Regions from separate parts of the Polaromonas sp. P1_F2 genome, predicted to be linked through region 2. Evidence: riboswitches for the same ligand, from Rfam matches in the RefSeq annotation. Region 2 holds a riboswitch; the other holds the start of a gene.
What was found. A riboswitch is a leader RNA that binds a small molecule or an ion and turns the genes downstream of it on or off. The one in region 2 is predicted to bind glycine.

Region 1 (4,320 bases), on a different contig from region 2:
CAAGGGCCTGGGCATCATCACCACGCCGATGGCCTTCCCTGAGGTGTTCACCGCGCTGCAGCAAGGCACGGTCGACGGCCAGGAGAACCCGCTGTCCGTGATCATGTCCGCCAAGTTCGACCAGGTGCAAAAACACCTGTCGCTGACCGGCCACGTTTATTCGCCCTGCATTTTTGTGATGAACAAGGCGTCCTTCGACAAGCTCAGCGCCGCCGACAAGACCGCCTTCGTCGATGCGGCCAAGGAGGCCACCAAGGCCAACCGCGCGCGCGTCGACCAGGACGATGCCAACGGCGTGGCCGAGCTGCGCGCCAAGGGCATGACCGTGATCGAGAACGTCGACAAGTCCAAATTCGTGGCCATGCTGGCGCCCGTCAATGCCGATTTCGAGAAGCAGTTCGGCAAGGCGAACATCGACGCCATCCGGAACTACAAGTAAGTGCAAGGCACGCGGGCCGCCGGCCTCCTGCCCGGCCTGTGCGCCTTTTTTCACCGAACGCGCCCGCAGGCATCACACCGGCGGGCGCTTTCCATGTACCGGCTCTTCCCTCTTCCCCCTTCTCCATCGCGCCCCATGAAACAAGCCTTCCTCACATTTGAACGCTGGACCACCGGCTTCTCCATGCTGGTGGCCTGCCTGATGCTGGTCATCGCTTCGGCGCTCGGCATGTTCCAGATCGTCACCCGCTTCGTGCTGGAACAGCCCGCCGAGTGGAGCGAAATCCTGATCCGCCTGAGCCTGATCTGGATGGTGTTCATGGGCATCCCCATGGCCTTCCGGCAGGGCGCCATGGTCAGCGTGGACGTGCTCTACCGCTGGAGCCCGCCGCGCATCCGGCGTGTGCTGGACTGGTTTGTCTGCCTGGCCGCCCTGGCGCTGGTCGCCGTGATCGTCTGGTGGGGCTGGGACTATTCGCTGCGCGGCCGCGTGCAGTCCATGGCCGGCCTGGAGTCGGTCTCGATGTTCTGGGGCTATGTGGCCATGCCCGTGGGCGGCATGTTCTGCGTGATCGGCATCATCGGCAACCTGCTGGATCCGCAACGCAACGAACTGGAGACGGCTCAATGACGGGAGTAATGATTTCAACGATGGTGCTGTGCTTTGCGCTCACCGTCTCGGTGGCCGTGTCCATCGGCCTGGCCTCCATCTTCGGCATCCAGGCGTCCAATGCCAACATGCTGATCTCCGTCAAGGAGATGTTCTCCTCGATCAACAAATTCCCGCTGGCCGCCATCCCCTTCTTCATCCTGGCCGGCAACCTGATGGAAACCGGCGGCATCTCGCGCCGGCTGGTCGAGTTCGCCAAAAGCATCGTGGGCGGCGTGCAGGGCGGCCTGCCCATGACTTGCGTGCTGACCTGCATGATTTTCGCGGCCGTCTCCGGCTCGTCCGTGGCCACCACCTTCGCCATAGGCGCCATCCTGATACCGGCGCTCATCAAGCACGGCTACCCCACGGCCTACGCCGCGGCCCTGCAGGCCACCAGCGCGGAGCTGGGCGTGATCATTCCGCCATCCATCCCCATGATCCTCTACGGCGTGAGCGCCGAGGTCTCCATCGGTGAACTTTTCATCGCCGGCTTCGGCCCCGGGCTGCTGATAGGCTTCGCGCTGATGCTGTTCGTGCACCTGTACTGCCGCTGGAAGGGTTGGGGCAAACAGGATGGCGACGGACGCCTGAGCTTCGGCAAGGCGACCTGGCAGGCCGGCTGGGCGCTGCTGATGCCGGTGATCATCCTGGGCGGTATTTACGGCGGGATTTTCACGCCGACCGAGGCTTCAGCGGTGGCCGTGTTCTATGCCCTGGTCGTCGGCATTGTGATCTACCGCGAGATCAAGCTGGCGGACCTGTATGTCATCCTGCGCAAGTCGGTGATCTCCAGCGCGGTAATCATGTTCATCATCGCCAACGCCGGGCTGTTCGCCTTCCTGATCACCCGGGCCGGCGTGCCGGACGCCATAGGCCACTGGCTGCAGGAGGTGCTGAAGTCGCCCGCCCTCTTCCTGCTGGGTGTCAACGCCGCGCTGTTCATCATCGGCATGTTCATCGAGACCAGCGCCGCCATCATCGTGCTGGCGCCCATCCTGGCGCCGGTGGCGGTGCACTTCGGCATAGACCCGGTGCACTTCGGCCTGGTGATGGTGGTCAACCTCGCGCTCGGCATGATCACGCCGCCTTTCGGCGTGAACCTGTTCGCGGCCTGCACCGTCGCCAGGATATCGCTGGACCGCATCGTCACCCACCTGCTGCCTTTTGTAGCGGTCATATTGGTTTGCCTGATGGTGATCACTTACGTACCGCAACTCTCGCTGGGCCTGCGCGACCTGGTCTACGCCAAATAGCTTTTTTTCAGGCAGGGTTTCACGGTGTTGTCATCTGTAGAGGTAATGCTCAGGTTTTCATTTCAGGATGAAATCCATGCAGCTCCACAAAACCGACCGTGCCCGCGCCGAGCTCAAGCCCGGCGTGAGAACGCTAGGCCAGCGCGAGCGCACCCTGCTGCTGATGGCCGACGGCAGCAAATCGGCGCAGGACTTTCGCCCGCTGTTTGACGGCGACGGCGAGGCCATCGCCCTGCGCCTGTTGCGCGAAGGCTTTCTGGAAGCGCACCCGGGAAAAACCTCCCCGCCCGCCGCAGCGCCTGCACCGGCGCCTGTACCCAAACCCACGCCGGCCCAGTTGCAGAACTTCCCGAGCCCCGAAACCACGCAGGCCATCCAGGTTTCGGCCGACCAGTTTGAAGGCAAACGCTCGCTCGCCACCACCCGGATGTTCCTGTTCGACATCTGCGAGCGCATGTTCGCCCGGCGCGACCCGGTGATGGCCGAGCGCTTCCGCGAAGCGCTGCGCAACGCCAAGGACCGCGACAGCATGCTGGCCGCCTCGCGCGAAATGATCGAAGAAATCGAAAAAATCGCGGGCCACGAGCGTGCCGATTCCATCAGCGAGCGCATCGCCATGCTGCTGCCGCAGCACCAGGCGGCTTGACCGGGCCGACGGCAGCATCCGTTACACTTGCCGGGGTCAGGAGAGAGTTTTCCCAGCGAAAACCGCCGAAGGCGCACGTGCACCCCGGGGCAACCCTTTTTGGTGCACTGAACGCTCAGGCAAAAGGACTGGCAACCGCCCTGCGGCGCACCACGCGGCAAGGCGTTCCCTACTGGAGAGAGGCCGTTTTCAAAGCGGCCCACCGAAGGAGCAAGCCCGCATCGCCGGGTGAATCTCTCAGGTAAAGTGGACAGCAGGGGCACCCATGGATTTAGAACCTGTTTGCCCCCGGAGAATGCCTTGTCCGATTCGTCCACCTCTTCCGCCGCCCCTGAAACCCTGCTGAAAACACCGCTGCACGAGCTGCATGTGGAGCTTGGCGCGCGCATGGTGCCCTTCGCGGGCTATTCCATGCCGGTGCAATACCCGGCGGGCCTGATGGCCGAGCACCTCCACACACGCCAGGCCGCCGGCCTCTTCGACGTGTCCCACATGGGCCAGTTGCGCCTGGTGGGCGCCGATGCCGCGGCGGCGCTCGAATCGCTGATTCCGGTCGACGTGATCGACCTGCCGGCCGGCAAGCAGCGCTACGGCCTGCTGCTCAATGACGCGGGCGGCATCATCGACGACCTGATGTTTTTCAACCGCGATTACGCGAACGGCGGCGACCTATTCGTCATCGTCAACGGCGCCTGCAAGGTGGGCGACATCGCGCACATCCAGGCAAAAATCGGCTCGCGCTGCGAAGTCATTCCCATGCCCGAGATGGCGCTGCTGGCACTGCAGGGCCCGCAGGCCGTCAATGCGCTGCAGCGCCTGGCGCCCGGTGTCGAAAAACTCGTGTTCATGACCGGCGGGCGCTTCAGCGTCGCCGGCTGCGACTGCTTCCTCACACGCAGCGGCTACACCGGCGAAGACGGTTTTGAAATCTCCGTGCCTGCCTCGCAGGCCGAGACGCTGGCGCGCGCACTGCTGGCCCAGCCCGAGGTCAAACCCATAGGCCTGGGCGCGCGCAACTCGCTGCGCCTGGAAGCAGGCCTGTGCCTCTACGGCAACGACATCGACACGACGACCACGCCGGTCGAAGCCAACCTGAACTGGGCCATGCAAAAAGTGCGGCGCACAGGCGGCGCGCGCGCCGGTGGCTTCCCGGGCGCGGACAAAATCCTGGCGCAACTGGCCGACCCCGCTACGCTGGCCCGCAAGCGCGTGGGCCTGGTGGCGCTGGAGCGCGTGCCCGTTCGCGACCACACCGAGCTGCAATCCATTGACGGCACGCCTATCGGCGAAGTCACCAGCGGCCTGCTGGGCCCCACGATCAACCAGCCGGT
Region 2 (4,320 bases):
CTCCAGTCGCTGTGGCTTTCGGGAATGGCCGCGTAAAACTGCTCGAGCTGGCGCGGGAAGTCCGCCATCGCCTGCAGGGTGGCGGTATTCAAGGGAGCGCTCATGGCTTGTCGCTCCGAACCGAAGGCCACAGCAGCGCCTGCGCCACGATCACCCGCTCGCCATTGAAGGTCGCCGCTGGTGAGCCGTGAAGCTCGTAGCCCAGCGCCAGCATCTCGCTGACCCGGTGGCAAAAACTCGCGTCATCCGGGCCCGTGAGGAGGCGGTAGGTGGGAAGACCGTCGGGAGGCGTGGTGGCGGGTGAGGTCATGGCGGCGGGCGGCGAATGAACGGAGGGCGATATTACCGCCTCCGCTCATCTGCTGCAGGGTGAGGTCGGTCGGCGGGTTGGTGGGCGGGACGTCGGATGGCGGCTAATGGTTTTGCTCCTTCCCCCGCTGGGGGAAGGTGGGGATGGGGGCTGGCGGTCTTGGCAAATGCGAAAAGCGCTTGCCCAATCGCTGCTGGCCCCCACCCCTGCCCTCCCCCAGAGGGGGAGGGAGTAAGAGGGGGAGAGGTCCTCAGGCCGGCTTCGTTGATGACGCGGGCCACGATGGTCTTGAGGTCGGCGCCCGCCTGATCAGGCCTTCACCATCCCCGGCAATGCCATCACCCGCCCCGGCGCCGGCATGCCGGTAAAAGCAAAGTCCACCTCAGGCACGCGCCCGCTCACGATGTCGGCAATCGCCGCGCCCGAGCCGCAGGCATGCGTCCAGCCCAGCGTGCCGTGGCCCGTGTTGAGGAACAGATTGGAGGTTTTGCTTTTGCCGATGTAAGGCACGTTGCTCGGCGTCGCCGGCCGCAGGCCGGTCCAGAACTGCGCGCCTTCGCCGTCCGTCATCTCCGGGAAGAGCTGCTTCACGCGACGCACGATGGCCTGGCAGCGCACCAGGTTCAGTTCGGTGTTGTAGCCGTTGAGCTCCGCCGTGCCCGCGATGCGCAGGCGATTGCCGAAGCGCGAGAACACCAGCTTGTACTCGTCGTCCGTCAGGCTCACCTGGTAAGACGCAGCTTCGTTGATCACCGGCAGCGTCACCGAATAGCCCTTGGCCGGGTAGATGCGCAGGTTCTGCCCCAGGCGTTTCGCCCACGGCGCGCTGAAAGCGCCCAGGCACATCACATAGGCATCGGCCTTCAGCATCTCGACGCGCCCGCCCGCCTCGCCGAGGCCCCCGGCGACCAGCACGCCCTCCAGCTGCCCGCCGCCGGCCAGCACGTCCAGGATGTTGGTGTTGTAGAGAAACTTCACGCCGGCCTGCTCGCAGCGCGCGGCCAGCGCGGCGGTGAAAGCCTGCGCGTCGCCCGACTCGTCGCTGGGCGTCATGCTGCCACCCACAATGCTGCTGCGGCATTGCGCCAGCGCGGGCTCAATCGCCACACACTCGTCGGCGGTTTTCATGTCGAGTTCGCAGCCGTGCTCGCGCATGATGCGCGCCGGCTCCTGCGCCGCGTCGTACTCGGCCTGGCTCGTATAGAAATGCAGGATGCCTTGGGTCCGCGCGTCGTATTGCAGGCCCAGTTCGGCGCGCAGTTTCTGCAGCGCGCCGCGGCTGTACATGCCCAGGTTGACGATCTGCCGGATGTTCTGCGCGGTGCGCGCCGGCGTGCAGTTGCGCAAAAACTCCAGGCCCCACAGCCATTGGTTCACATCGGCCCGCAGCCGGAACAGCAGCGGCGCGTCTTCCCGCGCCAGCCACTGCAGCACCTTGAGCGGCGCACCCGGGTTGGCCCAGGGCTCCGCGTGGCTTACGGAAATCTGCCCGCCGTTGGCAAAGCTGGTTTCCATCGCGGCCGCGCCGCGCCGCTCGATCACCGTGACCTCATGCCCGCGCTGCGCCAGATACCAGGCCGTCGTGACCCCCGTGACACCCGCACCCAAAACCATGACTTTCATGGCGATTCCTTTTTCAAGCAGAAATTACAGTTGCGCAAGTGCAATGCCTTGAGGGGTGCTTGAGTCCAAAAAGAATCATGGCAACCGCCAGGCCATCACAGGCTTGCGGCCGCTTCCACTGTCCTTGGTACCTGAGAGATTCAGCCGCTACTTTCGCAACGGCCTTGCTCCTTCGGTGCGCCGCACCTTGCATGCGGCGTCTCTCCAGACGGCTGTGTGTTTCCGGGCAGTACGGGACCTGAGCGATTATGGAAGTTTGCGCCTTCGGTGGCCGCCCCTGGGGGCAGCGCTCTCCTGCTTGAACGGTCTGAATTTACCACCGAAGCCGCATTTGCCAAACGCAAATCCGGCATCCAGTACAGGTCCAGCGGGTTGATTCAGCAGCTTAATAGTAGGCAATAGGGTGGTGGGCGTTCAGCCTTCACACACCGAGCGCACAAACGCGGCCTTGCCTTCGGTATAGGCCTCGCGGTCACCCGGGTGCCGGGCCGCCAGCTCCGCCTTGAGCGCCGCATAACGCGCCGCCAGCGCGGCATCCGCCCTCAGCGCATCGCGAAAACGCAGGCGCTGCGCCCACACCGGGCCGCCATGCACCACCAGATGCAGGTGGTGCGTGCGATGCCCGCCGGCCCAGCGCATCAACCACTGGCGGTCGGCCAGCGTGGCATTAAATTCGGCCGAGGCCGTGTAGCCCTCGGCGCACAGCGGCCCCACCAGCGCCCTGGCCGCCGCCATCGAAGCCACGCCGGCCAGGATGTCGATCACCGGCTTGGCGACCAGCTCCGGCACGGCCGTGCTGCCTATGTGCTCAATGGCGATCAAATCATCGGGAAACAGCGACAGCAGCCGCTCGCGCTCGGCCTCGAACAGGCCGGGCCAGCGCGGGTCGTAGGCCCGCAGTGCCACCTCCTCGTGAATGGCGGCCTGCAGCGACCCGGCGTCCGTCATGGCGTTATCAGGCCCTAACGCAGCGCCACCACCGCCCGGCGCGCCAGCACCAGGCGCTCGTCCAGGTAGGCTCCGTAAAAATCCGGGATCGCCGCGCCCACCAGCGGCTCGGCCAGCTTCTGTCCTTGCGGGCCCAGGAACAGCACCGTGGGCGTGAAAGTCGCCTTCCAGGCCCGGGTCTGCGCAGCCGCGGTCGTGGCCTTGCCGTCAAAACCCGTCAACGGCGTGCGGCTGTCGCTGAAATTGAGCTGCCAGGCCTCCAGCCCGGTTTCCTGGCGCGCGGGCAGCAGGTAATTGCGCCGCACCAGTTCGCAATAAGGGCAGCCGGGCAGGGTGACCAGCAGCACCAGCGGCTCGCCGCGCGCGGCGGCCAGCCCGGCCGCCTCCGGCAGCGAGGCCGGCACCGGCAGCGCGCTGTCCTTGGCCTGGGCCTGCAGCGGCCAGGCCAGGCTGCCCGCCAATGCGGCCGTGAAACCGCGTCGGCCCACCGCCTTCATTCGGCGCACTCCAGCAGGATGTGCGCCAGCGCCGCCGGCTCGGTCACCATCGGGTCGTGGCCGGTGGCGAGGTCTACTACCCGTGAATTCGGCAGCCAGGCGCCACCCCAGAAGGCAGGGTCGCGCACGCGTAGCCGGCTGGGCGTGATGGTCGCCAGCGCCGGCTCGGTGCAGCTCACAAAGGTGCGCGGCACGGCCGCCACGCGCTTTACGTCAAAATCCAGCGGCGCCTGGTAGGTGTTGCCCGGGTGCGGCGTCTGCCGGCGCTGCACCCAGTCGTGGTCGGCGCCCTGCAGGCCGAACACCTCCGGGTCGGGCGGCGCAAAGCTGAAACAGGCCGTGGCCTGCGCGCTCGCCATGCGCTTTTGCTGCGTGGCCGCGTCGTGCGTGCTGCTCCAGCTTTCGCCCGGCTGCGGCACCACGGCATCGACATACACCAGGTGCTTGAGGCGCCCGCCCATGCGGTCGGCCACGGCCGTGCCTATCATGCCGGCGTAGGAATGTACGGCCAGCGTCACCTCGTGCAGTTCCTCGGCCTCGATCAGGTTGATCACGTCGTTGATGTGGGTGTCGAGGTTGACGGCCGGCGACAGCAAATGGGCCCGCTCGCCCAGGCCCGTCAGCGTCACCGCAAAAGCCTTGTGGTGGTCCAGCTGCAGCACCTGCGCCACACGCCGCCAGCACCAGCCGCCATGCCAGGCACCGTGCACCAGAACAAAATTGTGTTTCATCGCGCCACCTCTTTGAATCAGGTCTTTGTATGGGCTTGCCGCGTCAAATCGCCTTGCCGCCCTTGAGTTCAGACAGCTTCGCGTCGGAATAGTTCAGCAACTCGCGCAGCACCTCATCGGTGTGCTGGCCCAGCAGCGGCGGCGGCAGGTCGGTGCGCACCGGCGTCGCACTCAGGCGCATCGGGCTGGAGACCAGCTTCAAGTCGTCCTT

Region 1: another riboswitch for glycine. It lies ahead of gcvT (glycine cleavage system aminomethyltransferase GcvT); the one in region 2 lies ahead of AC1D0O_RS22965 (D-amino acid dehydrogenase).

Annotation. Positions count from the first base shown of each region.
Region 1 is NZ_JBFUBN010000009.1:16,638-20,957, reverse strand. Features, by position in the region: gene AC1D0O_RS17505 (TRAP transporter substrate-binding protein) at 1-439, shown strand, start outside; gene AC1D0O_RS17500 (TRAP transporter small permease) at 575-1,069, shown strand; gene AC1D0O_RS17495 (TRAP transporter large permease) at 1,066-2,343, shown strand; gene AC1D0O_RS17490 (hypothetical protein) at 2,420-2,989, shown strand; glycine riboswitch at 3,017-3,130, shown strand; glycine riboswitch at 3,152-3,253, shown strand; gene gcvT (glycine cleavage system aminomethyltransferase GcvT) at 3,290-4,320, shown strand, end outside.
Region 2 is NZ_JBFUBN010000015.1:92,978-97,297, reverse strand. Features, by position in the region: gene AC1D0O_RS22975 (DinB family protein) at 1-92, opposite strand, end outside; gene AC1D0O_RS22970 (DUF1737 domain-containing protein) at 101-310, opposite strand; gene AC1D0O_RS22965 (D-amino acid dehydrogenase) at 620-1,933, opposite strand; glycine riboswitch at 2,043-2,151, opposite strand; gene AC1D0O_RS22960 (GrpB family protein) at 2,348-2,881, opposite strand; gene AC1D0O_RS22955 (thioredoxin domain-containing protein) at 2,896-3,378, opposite strand; gene AC1D0O_RS22950 (alpha/beta fold hydrolase) at 3,375-4,109, opposite strand; gene AC1D0O_RS22945 (CaiB/BaiF CoA transferase family protein) at 4,153-4,320, opposite strand, start outside.